DNA from 3 places in the Flavobacterium lipolyticum genome. Region 3 is predicted to be linked to each of the others. Evidence: riboswitches for the same ligand, from Rfam matches in the RefSeq annotation. Region 3 holds a riboswitch; each other region holds the start of a gene.
What was found. Region 3 has a riboswitch for cobalamin ahead of LNQ34_RS03630 (TonB-dependent receptor plug domain-containing protein). Riboswitches for the same ligand answer to the same signal wherever they lie in the genome.
Positions count from the first base shown of each region.

Region 1: linked by a shared signal. The riboswitch ahead of LNQ34_RS20000 (cell surface protein) and the one ahead of LNQ34_RS03630 (TonB-dependent receptor plug domain-containing protein) in region 3 are both predicted to bind cobalamin.
Region 2: linked by a shared signal. The riboswitch ahead of LNQ34_RS01755 (TonB-dependent receptor) and the one ahead of LNQ34_RS03630 (TonB-dependent receptor plug domain-containing protein) in region 3 are both predicted to bind cobalamin.

Region 1 covers NZ_JAJJMN010000002.1:798,825-806,849, reverse strand. The annotation lists gene LNQ34_RS20020 (outer membrane protein assembly factor BamB family protein) at 1-486, shown strand, start outside; gene kdpA (potassium-transporting ATPase subunit KdpA) at 1,082-2,779, shown strand; gene LNQ34_RS20010 (hypothetical protein) at 2,918-3,994, opposite strand; gene LNQ34_RS20005 (hypothetical protein) at 3,991-4,407, opposite strand; cobalamin riboswitch at 4,707-4,909, shown strand; gene LNQ34_RS20000 (cell surface protein) at 5,374-6,663, shown strand; gene LNQ34_RS19995 (hypothetical protein) at 6,707-7,948, shown strand; gene LNQ34_RS19990 (hypothetical protein) at 7,961-8,025, shown strand, end outside.
Region 2 covers NZ_JAJJMN010000001.1:406,250-414,274, reverse strand. The annotation lists gene LNQ34_RS01765 (amidohydrolase) at 1-1,255, shown strand, start outside; gene LNQ34_RS01760 (beta-ketoacyl-ACP synthase III) at 1,477-2,460, opposite strand; cobalamin riboswitch at 2,903-3,103, shown strand; gene LNQ34_RS01755 (TonB-dependent receptor) at 3,219-5,267, shown strand; gene LNQ34_RS01750 (YncE family protein) at 5,264-6,409, shown strand; gene LNQ34_RS01745 (cell surface protein) at 7,109-8,025, shown strand, end outside.
Region 3 covers NZ_JAJJMN010000001.1:819,656-827,680, forward strand. The annotation lists gene LNQ34_RS03600 (ABC transporter substrate-binding protein) at 1-418, opposite strand, end outside; gene LNQ34_RS03605 (C1orf53 family protein) at 597-959, shown strand; gene cobU (bifunctional adenosylcobinamide kinase/adenosylcobinamide-phosphate guanylyltransferase) at 1,515-2,024, shown strand; gene cobT (nicotinate-nucleotide--dimethylbenzimidazole phosphoribosyltransferase) at 2,144-3,823, shown strand; gene LNQ34_RS03620 (adenosylcobinamide-GDP ribazoletransferase) at 3,881-4,666, shown strand; gene cobC (alpha-ribazole phosphatase) at 4,651-5,184, shown strand; cobalamin riboswitch at 5,252-5,454, shown strand; gene LNQ34_RS03630 (TonB-dependent receptor plug domain-containing protein) at 5,482-7,335, shown strand; gene LNQ34_RS03635 (YncE family protein) at 7,340-8,025, shown strand, end outside.

The sequences.
Region 1 (8,025 bases), on a different contig from region 3:
AATGTAGTTTTTGCTCTAAATCCTGATAAACTAGAGGTTCTGTGGCAGTTTAAATTGGAGGAAACTCAGAACAATATTAAGGAGCGTATATTTTGCAAAGACAAGAAGCTATATTTTGCCGCACAAGGCCCCGAAGTTTCTTCGATATATGCTGTAGATTCAAAAACAGGAACTCAAATTTGGAAAAGGGATTTTAAAGCCGATAATGTGGAGTATATGGTCGAAGAAAGTGATAATATTTGGGGATACACTCGTAAAAGTAAGCTCTTTCAATTGGACATTACCAATGGTGAGGTAGCATTTGAATACAAATTATCAACGAGACCTATTTCAAATCTTGAATTTTTGGGCGATGATTACTTTTTTTATTATTCTGATGCGGCTTTGATTCAGTTTGAATATAAAACCAAAGACGAAAACGAAGTCTATTTGCGAACCTCAATTAAAGATGATGTGTATAGTGCATTTTTAAAATTGATTCGATAGGCAAAAAAACGTATCAGCATTCTCCGGATTTTATTCTGTGTCGCTTTATTCAGGGAGTGATAAGTTTGGTGTGATTACTATTTTGGACTTATTTGCCTGAAGGTGAAGAGCGTTGTATAAGCTGATTCGTTTTTTTGCAATACATTTCTATGTCATAATTCTTTGATACACCATAATAGTTATAATGGTTATAAAAATGACTTGTATCGTAAGTATGATTTTGTTTTTTTGTCTTCGCTCTTTAGTAGCTTGTTTAAAAATTTTAAAGTAACCGGCATTTTTTTTATGTCTTTTCATGGCTTTGGAAATTAAGTTTGATAAAAGTAAACGGACTTACTTTTTGTGTTTTTTATGCAAATGATGTGCCGTAAAAAGTACTTTCTAATTAATTATTTGATTTTTAGTATCCTAATTCCTTGAGATTTTTTAGGAATAAGAAGGAAATAGTATCAAAATGATAGTGTAATCTTATCAAAATGATAAGGTAGTAGCGTTTCTTATATTTGCTTTCGGTTGTAAATCAGGGATTAACATTTTTATTGTTCGTATGGACTAGTTGTTGGTGCTTTCGCAAAGAACCTCAATCTTAAAATATATGTTAACTCAATTAATAGTTTCACTTGGTATTCTTCTAACTGTTATTTTGCTGTCGGTCATCGTAGGCCGGGAAATGAAAAAAATATATGCAAATGAAAAAAGCATAACGGACTTCATTAATCCATTAGACCGATTGATATACCGGTTTTGTAAAATTGACCCCACGGTTCAAATGAATTGGAAAACATATTTAAAAGTATTGTTATCTGTACAATTCATATGGTTTCTTTGGGGATTTATTATTTTATTGCTGCAGGGAAAACTATTTTTAAACCCGGCTGGTATCGACAGTATGGAGTGGACATTGGCGTTAAATTCGACAATTAGTTTTTTGACCAGTACCAACTTGCAGCATTATTCAGGAGAGACAGGAGCGAGTTATTTTGCACAAGTAGGCGTGTTTATGCTTTTACAGTTTTTAAGTGCGGCCACAAGCCTATGTGCGGGTGTAGCAGTAGTCAGGGGACTTGCTGCACAATCAATACAAGGATTAGGGAATTTTTATAGTGATTTTGTAAGATCATCTACTCGTATATTGTTGCCGTTAAGTATGATTACGGCAACTTTTTTTTTGTTTAACGGTGTACCAATGACATTTGACGAGCCTGAGAAAATTACCTCTGTTGAAGGCAGGGAAGTAGTAGTGTCAACAGGACCGGCAGCGGTGTTTCTTCCAATCAAAGAATTAGGATCTAATGGCGGTGGCTTTTTTGGAACCAACTGTGCGCATCCATTTGAGAATCCTAACTTTTTCACCTACATCATTCATACTATTATCGTTTGGCTTTTGCCGATGTCTTTTATTGTTTTCGTAGGCCGATACCTCAACAATAAGAAATTTTCAAGAATGCTTTTGGGAGTGATGTTGATGGGGTTTGTTGTGACTTGTATTCCTTTACTCTATGGTGAAATGTCTGGTAATCCCAAACTCAGCGCAATGGGAATTGACGCTTCACTAGCCAATATGGAAGGTAAAGAGGTGCGTTTTGGAACGTATTATTCGTCCTTTTACAGTGCAGTCAATATGATAATCCCGGCCGGTACGATAACGGGTATGCACGATAGTTATATGCCGTTGTCTTCGATAGGGATGTTTATTGGAATGCAGGTAGATGCGTTTTTTGGAGGGCTGGGTACCGGATGGATCAATATGTTTATTTACCTGATCATAGCTACTTTTATTGGTTCGCTGATGGTAGGACGAACTCCGGAGTTGTTTGGCAGAAAAATCTCGATTAAGGAAGTTCAGGTAGCTGTTTTGGTTAACCTTTGTGCTTTGGCAATTCCATTATTATTTTCGGCAATAGCGGTTCATGTTTATTTGTATGTTCCGGAAGCTGTGGAATGGCTGAGCAATACAGGGCCACACGGTTTTACCACTATCGTTTATGAGTATGTGTCTTCGATGGCGGGAAATGGAAGCGGGTTTGAAGGGCTGGCTGATAACACTCCTTTCTGGAATTTAACCACTTCAGTTACGATGCTTGCCGGTCGCTTTATTCCGATGATTGGAGCATTTCTAATCATTGGTTGTTTAAGTGCTAAAAAAGCCGTAGCTCCTTCACTGGGCACCTTGAGGGTTGATTCGGGTATTTTTGGGACCTTATTATTTATGGTCATTATGATTTTAACCGTAATGTCCATGTTTATTGTTTTTGCATTAGGACCTGTACAGGAACATTTGCTTTTGGTTTAGAGAAATTAAACAAACTCTATTCATCCTGACTTTTCAGAATAGGAACACATAATCGGCCCATACGATTTTATGAAAAACTCCAAACTCCGGCAAATTTTAGCCGGAGTTTGGAGTTTATATTTTGGTTATTAATTACCGCTATTCCCAGTCGCGACTGTCTTTGGCATTAATCCCCCATCTTATCCCAAGTAGAGAGACTGTTTCGTCGTTTAAAGCAGATTCAAAGTTTTTTCCAAAACCGCCTGTCACATAAAGATTGTCAGACACTTTGTACTGAACAAATCCAACAGATCTGTAGTTTTTACCGTCTCCATTTCGTTTAATATATTCATAACCTACAGAGATTTTATTCCAATCAAACTGTGCTTTTGAGCCGATATCAAAAAAATTAGTTTGGTTGGTGAACTTTTTACTTTTTGAATCGTAGTCTGTATTATCCTGTATGTATCTGCAGAATCCATATAGCTTTAAATGCTCGTCTCCCTTGCCTAATGTAAAAGTAAGGGTAGACCATGCACCAAAACGACCAGATTGGGACTTGTTGAAATCTTTTGCTGGCATTAGCATACTATAAGCCGATGCTATATCAAGTGTTAATAAAGGAGCTTTAAGGATATCTGAAAAATTCTTTGCTTCGATTCCTGATTCGTTTTTAATTAGCTCCTCTAATACTTCTTCGAAGCGAGCATTATATTTTTTTGCTTCGTCTTCGTCTTCGCCTATCTCATATCCTTCTCTTTCCATTTGATCGTTAGCTAATGCTATAAGTTTTTTTAATTTTTGGCGCATTGAAGCATATTTTTCTCTCATGTCTTCAGATGAGGCATTATACAGTGTGAAAACATTAAATTTAATTCCGACCGCTACTTTAGCAATAGAATCATTTTTACTATATGCTCCGGAAACCGAAGGCATTTGCATTTTTTGCATGGTAAAAGATTTGATCTCTTTTGTTTTGGTTCCTAAGCCATAGTACTCGAGTCCTCTCATGTTCGATGAGAATAAATTACCGTCGAAGGAGATACTCTCCAGACTTTCTGTATTAATATTGAATTCTTTAACATCCGGATTTGATGATATAATAGCTGCAGAATTGTCTAGTAAAGCCAAAGCGGTTGAGTTGAGTATTTCTACTTTTTTTAAATCAACCTTTTGGATAGATTGTGAAAAAGAAGAAAAGCTAATTAGGAAGGTAAGTATATTTAGTGTTCTCATACAATATCAATTAAAGTCACAAAAAAAACGAGACTTCCACTCTCTATAAAAGTTGGTCCAAGTCCAAATCCTTTAAAATTGCTAGTTTTAGCATCACAGTTGTTCGTTATAGTATAATGAAACTGAAGTTTCTTTGCAGCTGTTTTAGCTTGATCGAGCCCTCCCGGCATTGCCTCATAGGTTAAATAATGTCTAAGATAAAGTGTTCCCTCGTGATGTTGAAAAGCTGGGGTTAAAGGGATGGAACCATCAGTCAGGTCTTCTGGTGTACTAAAGATAGCTTTGCTAGTTTTTTTGCCATTGTTTAAACCTAGGTAAACTTCTGTATAAAGTTGTTCAAAGCCAAAATTATTCTGGATAGTCGATTCAAGCTTTATTTCAGAACACCCGTTTGATTGAAACTCTTTTTTCATAATGATAAGATTTAAGTTATTATTTGTTTTTTGGTGGAGTAATTTAATTTTTGATTGTAATCTATAAGGGTTGTTATAGTTTCAAAAACCATTATAAAATTAGTACTTGGGTACTGATAATTTTAGCGTATAACTACGTGATTTAAGGGGTAAAATCTGAATAAAAAAAAGAAAAAATATTTTTTAAAGTTACACTCTGGGATCAACTAATAAAATCAAAATTCTAAGAGTGTTTAGGACAGATATATTGGAATTTGGAATTTTTTATTCAGAATTACGCTATTGTAAAAGATAGTTATATCTTTGCGCCAGATTTTGGTCTGTTTTTTCTTAAGAAAAAATGGTTAAAAGGGAATCAGGTGTAAATCCTGAGCAGACCCGCTACTGTAAGTTCTGTATAAGTCTTTAAACGTTACTCATGCCATTGCCTCGCTTTGCGGGATGAGAAGGCTGTTTTAAAGATGGAACAAGTCAGGAGACCTGCCACAATCACATAGTTTAAGACTTTCGTGGAATAAAGTTGAACAACAATAAACGAACCTGTCATTTTTTATGACGGGATTCTCTCTTATTGCTTTTTTGATTTATACATCCCGGAGTTTTCTTAATTCAATTAGTGATGTATCATACAAAAAGAGAATTCTTATTGATTGTTATCGTTTTTGCTTCTATGCTGCTTCAGTCGGGAGTGTTGTATAGTTGCTTTTTCTCTTTGAGACCATCATCTCTGAAACGGAAATCGGTATGGAGTCGGGATTTTTTGAATGCATTATGTGTCGGTTTCTTCCCTTATTTTAATCCTGTTCTAATAGAAAATCATCTCAATTCCAGGGACGTTTGGCGGTGCCGGATTGTGTACGCTTATAAGGATAACATTGCGCTCTGTTGAAGGCTTTTAATTAAAACTTCTTTGGTTATTCCTTCATTTTCTCCTGCTTTTACTACTACCAACCTAAACAATACCACATGTACCATCCTATTTTCAAAAACTGCCAATCCTTATTGTTGCTTATTGCAGTACTCTCCTTAACCAATTGTTCTGATGATAATGCATCAAATGAAAATAGCAATCCGACGCCTGTTAGTTCAGATTTAGCTTTTAGTATGCAGAGATTTACAATTACGACTTTAAATCCAACGATCAGCGCAACAGCAGAAGCTACTTACAATTGGACCATCACAAAAGCATCTTCAGAAAGTTATGCACTAAGTACTACTACAGCAAAGGAACTTTTATTTGCGGCAGCAGAAGCAGGAGTCTATGAATTGGCCGTTACTGTAAATGACAAAGGAAGTGTACAAACTCAAAAAGTAGTTGTTACCGTTACAAAAGAAACGAAGGAGTATAAAACCTATATCTCAAAAGTATTTGAATTTAAACCGGCACCCGGGCAGTTTGTAAACGATCTGCCTATTGCTAATGACGGAGATACTCCTGAAAGAATTTTATCAAGAGCCAATACTTATCTGGCTAAGAAAACCGGTGATCTGGTTTCATTGGGGGCTTTTGGCGGTTATGTTGTTTTTGGATTCGATCATACCATTGTTAATGTTAAGGGTAAACGTGATTTCAGAATTCTGGGTAATGCATTCTGGGCAGAGGCTAATCCAAATCCGAACAGTACCATGCGCGGCGGAAGCAGTGAAGCAGGAGTAATTATGGTTGCTTACGATACAAATAAAAACGGACTTCCGGACGATCAGTGGTACGAGATAGAAGGCGGTGGGCATAAGATGCCAAAAACGATTCAGAATTATGAAATAACGTATTACCGACCTGATCCCAATAAAATTCCGGTGTCGGGCGGAACTACAGGTACAGTAGGTTTTGTTGATATGGAGTATATTTTATGGAAAGACAATCAGGGGAAAAGTGGTTATCTGGTTCAGAATAATGCTTACAATCATTCTTTAGATTACTGGCCAAAATGGCTTAAAGACCAATCTTCTATCACTTATAAAGGAACAAGACTATCCGATAACGCAGTTGATGAAAGCGGAACGGGAAGTTATTTTGTGCAGTATGCTTTTTTATACGGATATGCAGATAATGCTCCAAACAATGATGATGATTCGGCCATAGATATTAACTGGGCTGTGGACGAAAAAGGAAACAAAGTAATGCTTCCCGGAATCGATTTTGTGAAAGTGTACAATGGCCTTAATCAGCAGGCGGGATGGCTCGGAGAAACTTCGACAGAAATAATGGGGGCGACAGATTTGCATCTTTCAGGAGAAAGCATTCCTACGCGATAACCCATTCAAAAGTGTATTAAACTAAATTATTATATCAGGAATTATGAAAAAAAACTTTGCCCATTTATTATTATTGGCTTTTGCAGCGGTATTTACCGGATGCAGCGATGACGATAAAAATGATGCCAACTCTGGAGAAGGACTCGCCATACCAATAGCAGTAAAGCTTCAGGATAAATTTGAAGTAAACACCTTTAAAGTTTTGAATATTACAGCTTCAGCTGAAACCAGTAATCCAAATTATCAATGGGTACTTAAAAAAAATCCGGTCAATCAGACTAAAGATTCGATTGTAGGAACTACAAAAGATTTACGATTTGTGGCTTTATATCCCGGTGCCTATGAACTAACCTTAAATGTTACTGAAGGAGATAAAAAAGGGACAAGTGCCACCATAGTGAATGTGATAAATGAGACTCAAAATTACAATCCTTACATAACAAGTATTCAGGATTTTAATCCGGCACCCGGAATGTTTGCCAATGATTTATACAAAGACGGATTTGTGAAAGCAGATGTTATGAGGGTAGCATTGGGAAGAATTAGCGAAACCAGCGTTGGTTATCCAATCGATTTAGGAGGTTTTGGAGGTTCAATTGTGGTTGGATTTGATCACATGGTAGTTAATCTTTCAGGAAAAAAAGACTTCAGAGTTTACGGAGCAGATTTAACGGATAAAGCCAATCCTCCGGCTCCGGGTTTAATTTATGTTGCTTATGATAAAAATGGCAATGGAAAACCCGATGAAGACGAATGGTATGAAATCATAGGAAGTCAGCATGCTAAAGAAAACACGGTTAAGAATTTTAAAATTACCTACTATAAACCTGCGGCCGGTAAGAAAGTAGTAGTAAGCGGTCCAAATGATCCTTTTTTAGATCGTGAGCATCTTTATTGCGAGAACAACCAATCTCAAACCTACTTTTTACCAAGGTCTAAAACTAAGAAAGAGTATTATCCAGCCTGGGATACTCAAAATACAGCTGTTTACGAAGGAACGAAGCTAAACGTAAATTTCGCAGCAGTACGTCCGGGGCAAACTACCTTATGGAATTTTGAGGCTCCGGAATGGGGATACGTAAATGCCAAAAGCCCTGATATTGATATCGACTGGGCGGTAGACAAGAATGGAAATAAAGCAAATCTTCCAGGAATTCATTTTATCAAAGTAGTGAACTGTGTCAGCGAACCAATGGGACTTTGCCACCAGCAGTCGTCTATGGCTACGCGATTCTCAGGAGCTGCAGATCTTCAAATAATTAAAAAATACAATCTAAAAAAGTAAGAAGAGAAAAATATGAAAAAGTTTATAAAATATAGTTTGTACCTCGCCATTGTTTGTTCTTTTTACAATTGTAGCAA
Region 2 (8,025 bases), 410 kb from region 3:
GCCCGAAAAGAGTATAGCCTCTGCTAAAGAATATATTTTAACCAATGTAAGACTGGAAGACGGTTTTGAGTACAATGAAAAAAAAGAAGTAATTGCCACCAAAACCAATTTGTACAATGTGCATATAGCGGATGGGAAGATTAAAAATATTACAATCGACAAACCTGATGGGAAACTAAAAAAAGTAGATGCCAAAGGTCTTTTGATGCTTCCGGGATTGCGTGACATGCACATCCATATTGATAAAACCTTTTACGGTGGGAAATGGAATGCTGCTCCCAGAAAAGGATTTACGGTAAAAGATATGATTACGCTGGAACAGAAAATTATTCCGGATTTGCTTGTGGATTCTCAGTACAAAGCAGAGCAGGCTATTCAGTTGATGAAAAGTCAGGGCAGCTATTTTGCCCGTTGCCAATGTAATATTGATCCTGTGAGCGGATTAAAAAGTCTGGAGCATTTGTTGAAGGCTTTAGAGAATAATAAAGACAGTTTTGGATGGGAGATTGTGGCTTTTCCGCAGCACGGAATTTTATATTCGCAATCAGAACCTTTACTGAGAGAAGCCGCAAAAATGGGGGTAGATTTTATTGGCGGACTTGATCCTACAACGGTTGATGGAAATATGGAGAAATCACTTGACAGCATGTTTCAAATCGCGATAGACCATAATAAAGGCATTGACATTCATTTGCACGAATCGCCTCCTTCAGGAAAATCGGCTATAGAATACATCATTAAAAGAACCGAAGAGAATAAACAATTACAAGGAAAAACCTATATCAGCCATGGTTTTGCATTGGCCCGAATGGATCCGAAAGATTTAGAAGGAATTGCCGAAAAAATGGGAGCACTTGGAATAGGAGTTATTTCGACAGTGCCGATAGGAAAAACCATCATGCCCATTCCGACTTTAAAGAAGTACGGTGTGAAACTAATGACGGGTACTGACAGTATTGTAGACCACTGGATGCCTTTTGGAACTTGTGATATGCTGGAAAAAGCAAAATTATGCGCACAGCTTTATGGCTGGACAGACGAGTACAGTTTGAGTCGTGCTTTGCACATTGCCACCACAAACGAGGTGCTGCCGCTTAACGATGCAGGTGTACGCGTATGGCCTGCAACAGGAGATGACGCGCATTTTATTTTGGTAAAAGCAAGCTGTTCAGCCGAAGCAGTTGCCCGTTTGCCAAAAAGAGAAGGTGTGTTTTTTAAAGGTAAAATGATAGCAGGACAGATGACCGGATTGTAAAAAAAATTGAAAGCGTATTTCTTACTGTCAATAGGCTGACCAGAAGAGATACAGTTGCCTGCAAAAGAATAATGGTTTGGATTTTATGTTTAATCTGAATTGAAAGCATAAAAAAAACAATCAGTACACGTACTGATTGTTTTTTTTTGTTTGAAATCGATATTGAATTTATGATGAGTTACCTCAGCATAAGAATTTAGCGTAATTTTTTTATATACTATTTACCATTTGATGTACATACTGCCCCAGGAAAATCCTGCTCCAAAAGCCGTAATAACAAGATTATCTCCTTTTTTGAAATCGTTTTTGAAATCCCAAAGACATAACGGGATGGTTGCCGCTGTAGTGTTACCGTATCTTTGAATGTTTATTTTAAACTTCTCAATACCAATACCAATTTCTTCACTTACTGCCTGAATGATTCTTAAGTTAGCCTGATGAGGGATTACCCAGTCTACCATATCCGGAGTCAATGAAGCTTTTTCCATTAGTTCTTTCGAAGTACCGCTCATGTTTCTCACAGCGTGTTTAAAAACGGTTCTTCCTTCCTGATGTACAAAGTGCTGTTTGTTTTGAATGGTTTCTTCTGTTGTGGACAAAAGGGAACCTCCGGCACGTACAGAAAGGAATTCAGCACCTGTTCCGTCTGTTCTGAAAATATTTTGATGAATACCGCGTCCGTCTGTAGTAGGTTGTAAAAGTACAGCACCTGCACCATCACCAAATAAAATGCAGCTGTTTCGGTCTTCATAGTTCACGATCGAACTCATTTTATCGGCACCAACTACGACAACATTTTTGTATCTGCCGCTTTCAATAAAGCTTGCGCCTACCGAAAGTGCATATAAAAAACCACTGCAGGCAGCGTTAAGGTCAAATCCCCAGGCGCTTTTCAGTCCTGCTTTTTCGCATACCAAACTGGCAGCGGGAGTAAGAATATGATCGGGTGTTGATGTGGCGAGTATAAGGCAATCAATATCCAGAGGATTTATATCATAATTTTTTATTAAATCTTTAATGGCGAAAGAAGCCATATCTGAGGTTGCCAGTGCCGGGTCATCCAATATTCTTCTTTCTTTTATGCCTGTTCGAGAGGTAATCCACTCATCTGTTGTATCTATTCTTTTTTCTAAATCAGTATTGCTTAAAACCGTTTCCGGTACATATCCTCCAATAGCAATAATGGAAGCCTTTGTTGTATTCATTGAATTTTTTGTTTCTCTTTTAGTGTTCTTTTAATTTTGACTTTCGGCCCAAAACCTTTCTCCAGTCCATTTTACAAGAGTTTTTCGAAGAATATGTAGTACGAGGGGCATCTTCATTTACAGGGGCGCAATTTAACAAATATAAAGACGCAAAAATCTCGGGATTTGTTAATTTACTTTTAATATTTCTGTTTCACTTCATTATTAATAAAATCAAATCCTGTTTTGAATGATTTTGTTTCAGTTCTTCAATGTTTATAAAAAAGCAATCCAACTGAACTTATTATTAGTCGCAATAATGCTTTTTTGTTACAGTTCAGTTTAAAAAAGTAAAGAATATTTAAGATAGCATTCTTTTAATAAATGAATAAGATTTGGTCTCATTCATTGTCAAAAGTGTAATATGAACTAATTAACTCTTGTTTTTATAAAGATAATTCTATCTTTACGGCCAGATTAAGGTCTGTTTTTTCTTTAGAGAAAACAGTTAAAAGGGAATCAGGTGTAAATCCTGAACAGACCCGCTACTGTAAGTTCTGTAAAAGTCTTTAACGTTACTCATGCCATTGTCCCGCTTTGCGGGATGAGAAGGCTGTTTAAAGATGGAACAAGTCAGGAGACCTGCCGGAATCACATAGTTTAAGACTTTCGTGGAATAAAGTTGAACAACAATAAACGGACCCGTTATTTTGTAATGGGATCCTGCCTTATTGCTTTTTTGACGATCACATCCCGAAGTTTATTTAATTAAATCAGTGATGTGTAAAACCAGAAAATTACTTTTATTTCTTTTCGTATTGTTAGCTCCCGTCGTACTTCGCTCACAGACTACTAAGGACAGTCTGAGGGTTTTGAAAGAAGTACTGTTAAAAGCAAAACCTTATCAGGAAGTGATTCCCGTACAAAGCCTCTCAGGAGTACTGCTTGAAAACTTAGCCAGCCACAATGTTGCCGATGCACTTCGTTATTTTGCCGGAGTACAAATCAAGGACTATGGTGGTCTGGGCGGACTTAAAACGGTGGATGTACGCAACATGGGAACGAATCACGTGGGTGTTTTTTATGACGGAATTCAGTTGGGAAATGCACAAAATGGAGTTACGGATTTAGGAAAATACTCTCTCGATGATATGGAATCTCTCACCATGTATAATGGTCAGAAGAGCGAAATATTTCAGTCGGCTAAAGACTTTGCAGCAGCTTCTACTATTTATTTGCGCACCAAACGGCCTGTTTTTGAGAATAACAAAAAGACCAATTTCTTACTTCGGTATAAAACCATGTCCATCAATTACAATGATCTTTCTTTCAGATTGGAGCATAAATTAAGTGATAAAGTAAGCTGGAGTGCCAGTTCTGAATACATAAAATCTAACGGAGAATACAAATTCAGATACAAAAGAAACAATCTCGACGGTACTGTGGCCTACGATACCTCAGCCACGAGACACAATAGTGATATAGAAGCATTTCGTTTCGAGTCTGGTCTGTACGGGAAAATAAAAAATGGTACCTGGGATGCCAAAGTGTATTATTACGGTTCCGAAAGAGGAGCACCTGGAGCTATTGTAGAAAATAAATTTTCGGATGGTTTTAGACAGTACGACAAGAATTTTTTTGCGCAGGGGACCTTTATAAAAGACCTTAGCGAAAGATATAAATTTCAGGCTAAGGCAAAATATGCTTATGATTATACTCATTATGTAGCCAGAGACACCACCAGTGTACTGGGTGAAGTGGTTACCGAAGGCGCTCAATCTGATGATAGTTATTACCAGCAGGAATATTATTTTTCAGCAGTCAATCTGTACAAGATTTTACCCACCTGGGACGTTTCGTTGTCAACTGATTTTCAGTACAACCGCCTTAATGCAACCAGAAAAGGCATAAAGACCCTGTTCTCTTATCCGGAGCGCTACACCGCTTTGTTTGCGCTGGCAAGTTCCTACAGACGGGATGGTTTTAAAGTTCTGGGCAGTGTTGTGGGAACGCACGTGCAGGAAGAAGTGCGTTATAATGCCAAAGCTCCCGATAAAACAGAATTCACTCCCGCCCTATTTTTGGGTTACACTCCTTTTAAAGCGTACGATTTTAATGTAAGAGCTTTTGCGAAACGTATGTTCCGAATGCCCACTTTTAATGATTTGTATTATACGATGGTCGGTTCCAGTACCTTAAGGCCCGAATACATGAATCAATATGACATTGGATTTACCTACAACATACCAATGGAGAAAGGTTTCCTGGATCAGTTTTCTCTTCAGGTCGATGGATATTATACCAATACAAAAGATAAAATAATTGCCGCTCCAACTGGAAATTTATTCCGTTGGATGATGACCAATATCGGGCAGGTGAAGGGAAAAGGAATAGAGTCGGCTGTGGATATGAAAATGCATTTCGGCAAAGTAAATCTGACTACTCATTTAACCTATACGTATTCAGAGAGCAGAGATTACACCAAGTTTGCCGGTTTGGAATTATCCTCTTACGGAGATCAGATTCCTTATACTCCCTGGCACAGCGGATCAGGAATTCTAAATGCAGATTATAAGTCATGGAATTTTAACTACAGCTTTATATACGTTGGAAAACGATACAATGGAAATGTAAACAATATTAAAATTAATGAAGTGCAGCCTTGGTACACCCATGATTTGGCGGTTCAAAAAATGTTCTCCTTTCATCAGTATAAAATAAAAGGAACGATCGAATTGAACAATGCCCTTAATCAGCAGTACGAGGTAATTTATAATTATCCGATGCCGGGCCGTACTTTAAAATTTATAATCAGTATGGCACTATGAAAAAGAGAAGTACCCGATTCCTGCTTAGTTTATTTGTTGCTCTTCTTTTGGTTTCCTGTAGAGAAGAAGAAACTATTTTTCCCTCTTCAGATAAAAGTGTTGCCGCACCAAGAAGCGATGGCAACATAGAAGGATTTTACCTTTTGAACGAAGGTAATATGGGAATGAACCGCGCTAGTATTGACGTGTTCAATTACAGAACAGGGAATTATACCACCGATATTTACTCCGAACGCAATCCAACAGTAGTAAAAGAACTGGGCGATGTGGGTAATGATATAAAAATTTACGGGAGTAAAGTGTATGCGGTAATCAACTGCTCCAATAAAGTTGAGGTAATCGACAAATGGTCCGCAAAACGAATCAAAAAAATAGACATTCCGAATTGCCGATATGTCGCTTTCTACAAAAATAAAGCTTACGTAAGTTCGTATTCAGGCCCTGTTGCTATTGATCCGAATGCCGAAATTGGATTTGTAGCTGAGATTGATACGACATCCTTAGAAATCAAACGCAAAGTGACCGTTGGTTATCAGCCGGAACAAATGGTGGTGCATAACGGAAAATTGTATGTGGCTAATTCAGGAGGTTACAAAGTACCTAATTATGACCGTACCGTATCCGTTATCGATCTTGAAACCTTTACCGAAATAAAAAAAATTGATGTGGGGATTAATCTTCATAGCATGCAGGTAGACAGCAGAGGTGATATTTATGTGAGTTCCAGAGGCGATTATTACAACACACCGTCTAATCTTTTTGTGATTGATACGAAGACGGATGAAAAGAAAATGAAGCTTGATATTCCCGTTTCGGCAACCTGTCTGGTCGATGATTTGCTCTACTATTACAGTGTTTCATGGAGCTATCTGACCAACAGTAATAAGGTTACGTACGGAATATTAGATACAAAGACCAAAAAAGTGATTAACGATAAAATCATTACAGACGGCACTGATAAGCATATCATGATTCCTTACGGTTTACAGGTAAATCCCGAAACGAAAGAAATATACATTACCGATGCCCAAAATTATGTAGTAACAGGCTACATCTACTGTTTTACTCCCGAAGGAAAATTAAAATGGAAAACTACAGCCGGTAATATTCCGGCACATATTGCTTTTATAACTAAAAAGTGAAATGTAAAGGGTGAAGAGTGAAGGGTGAAGAGTGAAGAGTGAAGAGTGAAGATTGAAGAGTGAAGGGTGAAGGGTGAAGGGTGAAGAGTGAAGAGTGAAGAGTGAAGAGTGAAGAGTGAAGAGTGAAGAGTGAAGAGTGAAGAGTGAAAAGTGAAGAGTGAAAAGTGAAAAGTGAAGAGTGAAGGGTGAAGGATGAAGAGTGAAATGTGAAGGGTGAAGAGTGAAGAGTGAAGAGTGAAGAGTGAAGAGTGAAGAGTGAAGAGTGAAGAGTGAAGGGTGAAGGGTGAAGAGTGAAGAGTGAAGAGTGAAGAGTGAAGAGTGAAGAGTGAAGAGTGAAGGGTGAAGGGTGAAGGGTGAAGGGTGAAGGGTGAAGAGTGAAAAGTGAAGAGTGAAGGGTGAAGAGTGAAGGGTGAAGAGTGAAGAGTGAAGAGTGAAGGGTGAATAGTGAAGAGTGAAGAGTGAAGAGTGAAGAGTGAAGAGTGAAGAGTGAAGAGTGAAAAGTGAAGAGTGAAGGGTGAAGAGTGAAGGGTGAAGAGTGAAGAGTGAAGAGTGAATAGTGAAGAGTGAAGGGTGAAGAGTGAAGGGTGAAGAGTTAAGGGTGAAGAGTTAAGGGTGAAGAATTATATGTTACGCCCACTGGAAATTTATTTTGTTGTACCTCAACAATCATGTGTCATTAAAGAATAAAAATAGAAAAATATGAAAAGAGTCCCTTTTGCACTTTTAAAGAGTACGCTAGTATTAACCCTCTTACTGGGATTTATTTCCTGTGGAACCGATCGGGAAGATGATTCTGGAAATCAAAATCAGGGAGACGTATTAAAAGAATCCTATACCATTGACCGTTTTAAAGTGCTCAATATTGATTTAAAATTAAATAGTAATTCAAAATTAACCTGGAGTATTAAAGATTCAGTGATCTCAGAAAGCCTTCAACTGGATTTTATCAGTCCATATGCAAAGAATTACCCCTTAACGTTAAAAGTGGAGACCAATGGTGTTGTAAAAACATTCCAATCGATTATTAACGTAACAAAAGAGACTGGGAATTATAGTAAGTACATCTCTAATGTACTGGAATTTCGTCCCGGAGTTGGTCAGTTTACCAATGAACTTCCATTATACGCGCCGGGAAATACCGAAAGTAATTTGATCAATGCCGCAAAAAAATCACTTGTTGGTTCTAATGCCAGCATGATATCCTTAGGCGGATTTGGAGGATATGTTGTATTTGGTTTTGATCATACGATTCCAAATGGGAATGGCCGTGATTTTAAAATTTTAGGAAATGCATTTTGGGCTAATGACACAAAGGAAACTCGTTCAGGTTCTTGTGAACCCGGAATTATTCTGGTGGCTTATGATAAAAATAAAAACGGGAAACCCGACGAGGACGAATGGTACGAAATAGCCGGAAGTGAATATTTTAAAAGTACCACCGTGAAGAACTATAGTGTGACTTATTTCAAACCGGATCCTAACAAACCGGCTGTTGCAGGTCAGGATTTTTGGCAGACCGATGTGCAGTACATTAAATGGGAAGACAATCTGGGGAATTCAGGATATAAAACCAAAAATGGATTTCATGAACAAAGCTACTATCCGCTATGGATTCC
Region 3 (8,025 bases):
TAACGGCACCTTTGTCTATCAGTGCCCTGGTTTTTTCTGAAGAAATGTAATCGGTATGAGGAAAACCTACCAATTTATTTTCTACTTCCAACATCTCCAAAAACGGAATATTAGTCGTTGAAGTCACTACAATTGACTCTAAAGGGACTTTGATAGTTGTGTACTTTTGCAAACTGTCCGGTACTTTCGCCTCTTTCTCTTTCAGTATATAAGTAAACTTGGTATGGGCATCCGGCCAAGGATCTGAAACGGTTACTACCGAATAACCTTCGTGCTTTATAATCGAGAGTCCGGACGCATATTCGATACTATTTTTTTCGGTTTCCGTTTTTACAATCTCCGAAGATTCATTTTTTTTGCATCCGATAAGAAGAAAAAAAGGTAAAACAAAAATCATTTTGGGCAATAAATGTCTCATATATAAGTTCTATTATTTTTTTAAAGGGCTCAGTTTCATCACGCTGCTTTTATGGCATATAATTTGAATCGTCTTCCTTATAAATTTTACAATTTCATTACTGACAAAGGTAACGCAATTTCTATTTTTTTTATCTACCTTTATTCCTACAAAATCAAATAAACATCATTTTTCCCTAATGAATCCCATAAAAACCAAAGTCTGCTCGAGCTGTGAATCTTCTTTCAGCTGTGGAGATACTTCAAATGAAAACAAGTGTTGGTGTAATGATTTTCCCCCTATTTTTAATCTTTCCGAAGGAGGCGACTGTCTTTGCCCTGTTTGTTTTAAAGAAGCCTGCGAAGATAAAATTGACGCTTACGTAGAAACGCTTACCCCACAAAAAGCTCTTAAAAATAAAGCCATATCTTTACCCAAACAAGAAAAGCTAATCGAAGGAATTGATTATTATTTGGAAGACGGAAATTATGTTTTCAAAGCATGGTTTCACTTAAAAAGAGGAAGCTGCTGCGGAAACGAATGCCGACATTGTCCTTATTAATTGTTATGAGTTTTGAATTATGAGTTATGAGTTATTATATATAGATACCTTAAAATCTTAAAACCATAACTCTTAACCCATAATTCAACAAAAGCTTCGACTCCGCTCAGCCTGACATTCGACTAACCCACATAACTCATAACTCAAAACTCATAACTCAAAACTCATAACTCAACATAAGCTTCGACTCCGCTCAGCCTGACATTCGACTAATCCACACAACTCATAACTCAAAACTCATAACTCAAAACTCAACAAAAGCTTCGACTCCGCTCAGCCTGACATTCGACTAACCCACACAACTCATAATTCATAACTCATAACTCAACAAAAGCTTCGACTTCGCTCAGCCTGACATTCGACTAACCCACATAACTCATAACTCATAACTCATAACTCATAACTCAAAACTCAACATAAGCTTCGACTCCGCTCAGCCTGACATTCGACTAACCCACATAACTCATAACTCAAAACTCAACAAAAGCTTCGACTTCGCTCAGCCTGACATTCGACTAACCTACACAACTCATAACTCATAACTCATAATCAAAAATGATCTACCTAATTACAGGCGGCGAACGATCAGGAAAGAGCAGTTACGCTCAAAACCTGGCCTTACAACTTTCAGATACACCTATATATGTAGCGACAGCCAGAAAATGGGATTCTGATTTTCAAAACAGAATTGACAGACACCAACAGGAACGTGACGAACGCTGGACCAATATTGAAAAAGAGAAATACTTAAGCGAAATTGACTTTTCCGGAAAAGTGGCTTTAATAGATTGTGTTACCCTCTGGCTGACCAACTTTTTTGTCGATCATAAAAATGAGGTTACTTTAAGTTTAGAGGAAGCAAAAAAAGAATTTCTATCCATCGCGCAACAGGAAAATGCTACGCTGATTATTGTCACAAATGAAATCGGAATGGGGGTTCATGCCGAAACTCATATCGGCCGAAAATTCACCGAACTTCAGGGCTGGATGAATCAGTTTTTGGCTTCAAACGCGGATGAAGTGGTTCTAATGGTTTCGGGCATCCCTGTTAAAATAAAAGGATAATGATGAAAAGAAAATCCAGATTTTAAATCCCAAATTCCAATACGATACTTTATCTTTACGGTTACTATTCCCCCAACCCAAAGTTTTGGAATTTGGAATTTAAAAATTGGAATTTAAAAATGAGCCATTTAGACGATATACTAAAATCACGTCGTGATACCCGCCATTTTACAAAGGATGAAGTTCCTGATGAAGTCATTCAGAAAGCACTTCAAGCCGGACATTGGGCTCCGTCAGTTGGATTAACAGATGCCACCCGATATTATCTTATTAAATCTGCTGCGGTTAAAAGTACCATCAAAAATCTTTTTTTAGATTATAACAAAAAAGCGGAGGAACTTACCGACAATCACGAACAAAAGGAACACTATAAATCCTTAAAACTGGAGGCCATTGAGGAAGCTCCAATCGGACTCATTATCGCTTATGACCGATCTGTACTGAACCAATTTACGATTGGAACGGTTGGCAGCAATGAAGCGGTAAAATTCAGTTCGGTTTGTGCTGCTCAGAACATCTGGCTCTCTCTCACTGAGCAGGGTTACGGAATGGGCTGGGTGTCTATTCTGAACTATTATCAGTTTAAAAAGATTCTCGATTTACCTGAAAACATTGAGCCCTTAGGGTATTTCTGCATCGGAAAACCTGCAACGAATTACGATAATCAACCCATGTTGCAGCAATTACACTGGAAACAAAAATCAGAGGCTCCCGATTGTAAGGAAATCAAAACTACCGTTGAAAATCTAATTCCGAATTTAAATTTAAACCCAAAAACAGCAAACTCAAAAGATTTCAACTTCAGCACTCAGCTACAAGACAAAATAGATTCGAAGACCAAACCCATTGGCGCTTTGGGGACTCTCGAGACTTTGGCTTTTCAAATGGGAACTGTTTTCGAAACCTTAAACCCCAAAATCATAAATCCTGCTATCGTCGTTTTTGCTGCCGATCATGGTATTGCCAATCATGGTGTTAGTGCTTACCCCCAGGATGTCACAAGACAAATGGTGACTAATTTTCTGGAAGGCGGCGCTGCCATTAATGTCTTCTGCAAGCAAAATGACATTCAGTTATCCATCGTTGATGCCGGTGTTAATTATGACTTTCCAACCAATGCCAATCTGATTAATGCCAAAATAGCCAAAGGAACACAATCCTTTCTGCACCTTCCCGCAATGAGTGAAGCAGAGTTACAGTTGTGCTTTGAAAAAGGAAAATCAATTGTGGAAGACCTTGCGAGAAAAGGTTCCAATTGTATTGGTTTTGGTGAAATGGGAATTGGAAACACCTCTACTGCCTCGGTATTGATGAGCCTTCTAACCGGATTCTCTATCGAAGAATGCGTAGGAAAAGGAACAGGTGTTGAAGATGAAAAATTACTGCAAAAACAAAACTTACTGCGAAAAGCTATTGAAAATTATACCGGTCCGGCCGAGTTAAAACAGCAGCTGGCCTACTTTGGAGGTTTTGAAATTATACAAATTGCCAGCGGAATGTTAACTGCTTTTGAGAACAACATGCTCCTTCTGGTGGATGGTTTTATTTGCAGCACTGCTTTCTTAATTGCTTCAAAAATAAATCCTGCTATTCATAAAAATGCGGTCTTCTGTCATTGTTCTGCCGAGAAAGCGCATCAGAAATTATTAGATTATTTAAATGCAAAACCTATTCTGAATCTGGATTTACGTTTGGGTGAAGGTACAGGCTGTGCGATTGCCTTTCCAATTCTGAAATCAGCTGAAGTTTTTCTGAATGAAATGGCCAGTTTCGAAAGTGCGGGAGTGAGTAGGAAATAGTTTTCAGTCTCAGTTTATAGTTTTATCCTTTAATTTTGCCCTAATCAATTATCTTAAATGAAAAAAGAACTGCATATTTTCTTTACTTGCTTAATGTTTTACTCCAGAATCCCGTGCCCTAAAAACATCAATCATGATCCTGACTATTTAAATAAGGCAACACGCTATTTTCCTTTCATTGGCTGGATTGTTGGGAGTATTTCCTTTCTGGCTTTTTATCTTTTCTCGCTTTTTCTATCTATTGAAACCGCAGTACTTTTGGCTATTATCGCCTCAATTTTAACCACGGGAGCTTTTCATGAAGATGGTTTTGCTGATGTTTGTGATGGTTTTGGAGGCGGCTGGACCAAAGAAAAAATTCTGCTTATCATGAAAGACAGTGCGATTGGAGCCTACGGAGCTATCGGTTTGGTTTTACTATTTCTATTAAAATTCAAACTGCTTTCAGAATCCATTTCACTTTTTACCACTAACATTTTTCTAATTTTCCTTTTGTTTATTTCGTCTCACTCCTTAAGTCGTCTTGCAGCAATATCTATTATTTTTACGCACGAATACTCCCGCGATGATGCGACGAGTAAAAGCAAACCTATCGCTAAGAAACACAGTTGGAAAGAAATTACAGGTTCGTTCTTCTTCGGACTAATTCCATTATTGGCATTTTCATTTTTTCAATCTGAATTTCTTTTGGCAATTATTCCGGTATTCATCATGCGTTATTTTTTAGCCCGCTATTTCCAAAAATGGATTGATGGTTATACGGGCGACTGTCTGGGAGCAACGCAACAGGTTTGTGAAGTTATTTACTATTTGAGCATTCTTTTGATATGGAAATTTATCTAGTTCGTCATACCGAAACAACCTGCGCAAAAGGAATCTGCTACGGTCAGACTGATGTAGATTTGGCTATTCCATTCGAGGAAATCTTTAAGGATATTGTCTCGCAATTACCTCCTGAGGCCCTACTCTTTTCAAGTCCATTGAAACGTTGTACCCTACTGTCCCAATACATCCAAAATACTGTAAAACCTCTTTCCTTTGTTATGGACGATCGTCTGATGGAAATGAATTTTGGCGATTGGGAATTGAAAAACTGGGATGCAATTCCTGCGGAAGAACTTAATCCCTGGATGGAAGATTTTGTCACCACGCAAGTCCCAAACGGCGAATCTTTTACAACACTTCACGAAAGAGTGGGTGCGTTTTTACAGGATTACGTTTTCAATCAAACTGCTCCTGTAGTCATTGTCTCACATGCAGGTGTGATCAGAAGTATTTTATGTCATCAGTCCGGATTGCCTTTAAAAGACGCTTTTACCAATAAAGTCGCATTCGGACAGGTTATTAAAATAGTGATTTAAATGATCATTTGTTCAGAATCCCTCTCTAAAACGAAAACAAATTTGAAAATTCAATAATTTTAACTTTATCTTTGCAGAAAATTAAGGTTGTGTTCATTCATACACATTAAAAGGGAATCAAGTCATAAATCTTGAGCTGTACCCGCAACTGTAAGCTTTGTTCTGAAAAGAATGCTTGTTGTTAACTACAAAACCACTGCTCGCTCTGACGAATGGGAAGGTAAACAACAAGACGCAAGCCAGGAGACCTGCCTTTGTAATCAATATCGAGCTCTCGGGAAAAAGAGTGTAGAAATTATGACTTTAAAAAAACTTTTTGCTCTTTGTTTCTTATTGTTGTGCCAGATTACCGTGGCGCAGAGCGATTCTATTACGAAACTTAAAACAGTAGTCGTTTCTGACGCTAATCTTAAAAAATACTCCAATTCACAATCGGTTTTAAAACTAAATGACTCTGTTATTGGCAAGAATGAAGCCTTATTAACGGATTTGTTAAACTTTAATTCGACCATTTATTTTAAAGAGTACGGCCGCGGAATGCTTTCTACAGTTGCTTTTAGAGGTACAACATCATCGCAAACGGCTGTAATCTGGAACGGAATCAACATTAATTCCCAAATGAACGGAAGTACTGATTTTAATACCATTTCCGGATCCGATTATAATTCTATTAGTGTAAAAGCAGGAGGAGGAAGTGTTATTTACGGCAGCGGAGCCGTTGGAGGAACCGTACACTTGAATACGGATCTCGCTTTTTACAATAAATTTGAAAACAGTTTAAGATTGGATTACGGAAGTTTCAATACTATCGGGATTAATTATAAAACAAATATCTCCAATAAAAAATGGAGTACTCAAATTGGTTTTTCCAAAAACAGTTCTACAAACGATTATAAATATCTGAACCAATACAACTGGAAAGGCGAACAGCGTTGGAATCAAAACGGTCAGTATGATGTTATTACCCTAAGTGCTAATGCAGGATATAAAATCGATGCCAAAAACAGTTTAAAGCTATATACCCAAACTTCAAACACGGACAGAAATACTTCATTGGTTTCGGAATCTGAAACTAAAAGCAAATATGTCAATGGCTTTAATCGGAACTTATTAGAGTATGATGGTGATTTTGGCAGATTCAAAACCAATTTCAAAACAGCCTATATTTTTGAGAATTATAAATATTATGCCGACAATTCCAGCAATATTTATACCTACGGAAAAACAGAAAGCCTGACTACAAAAACCGATTTAGGATATCAGTTATTAGAATCGCTGCAAGTAAATGGTATTCTGGACTACAACCGAACTAAAGGATACGGAAGTGGTTTTGGTGATAATGTTAGAGAAATAAGTTCTGCGGCTTTACTTATAAAACAAGAGGTTTCTCCAAACTGGAAAAACGAATTTGGGGTTCGTAAAGAATTTACAGACAATTATAAATCTCCGGTACTATTCTCGGCAGGTTCTTCTTATCAGTTTGGGAAACTGTACAATTTAAAATTGAATGTATCCCGTAATTTCCGAATTCCAACTTTCAATGATTTGTACTGGGAACAAGGCGGAAATCCTAATTTAAAACCGGAGAGTTCTTATCAGGCCGAAATTGGAAACGTTTTCACCATTCAGAACTTCTCTTTGACTCAGACTTTTTATTATATCAAAATAAAAGATTTATTGCAGTGGGTCCCGGGAGCTAATGGTATCTGGTCACCGCAAAACACAGACAAAGTTAATAGTTACGGCGCCGAAACACTATTGAGTTGGAAAAAGAGTTTTGGCAAAAACAACCTGACTGCAAATGCGACGTATGCCTATTCAATTTCAGAAAATGTAGAAACCAAAAAGCAATTGTTTTTTGTTCCTTTTCATAAAGTAACCGCTGCCATCGCTTACTCAAGAAATAACCTATCAGCCCATTATCAATTTCTTTATAATGGCTTTGTGTACACACAAGCTGACAATGACCCCGAAAAAATCGTATCGGCTTACACCGTTTCTAATATTGGTGTAGACTACGATTTTAAATTTTTATCTTCTTTCAAAGTAGGTTTTCAGGTTTTGAATGTTTGGAATACCTTCTATCAAAGTCTGGAATACCGACCAATGCCCGGAAGAAATTATAACCTGTACTTAAACTTTAAATTTTAAAATAATGAAACTAACTAGATTATTCTTACTAGCATTAAGCGCATCGCTTTTTGTTTCTTGCTCTAATGACGACTCTGATGGACCTAAAGGAGTTTATGATAATGGCGTTTTCATCTTAAATGAAGGAAACTTTACTGACGGTGGTTCCGTTTCTTTCACATCTGACGATTTAAATACTTTCACGAAAGATGTTTACAAAACTGTAAATACGAGCGATTTCGTTGGAAAATATCTTCAAAACATCTTTTTTGACGGAGACAAGGCTTATATTATTGCCGGTGGTTCAAATGTTATTAATGTAGTAGACCGCTATAGTTTTAAGCTGATTGCAAAAATTGACACCGGACTTGCTAATCCTCGCTATGGTGTTGTTAAGGATGGCAAAGCTTATGTAACTAATGCTAATACCTATCCTAGCTACACTGACCCGGAAAAAAACCCTAACGCCAATATTGACGATTATGTTGCCGTAATTAATCTGAGTACAAATACTGTTGAATCTAAAATCGAATTGAAAGGTACAGGAAACAGAATTGTGTTAGATAATGGAAAACTATACATCACTGAGCCAAATAACAGCGACAAGTTGTTGGTGGTAAACATTACAACCAAAACAGTAGAAACTGTTACTATTGGTTCAGATGCAGATTCTATTGAAGAAGAAAACGGAGTTCTTTTTATCCTTAGAAA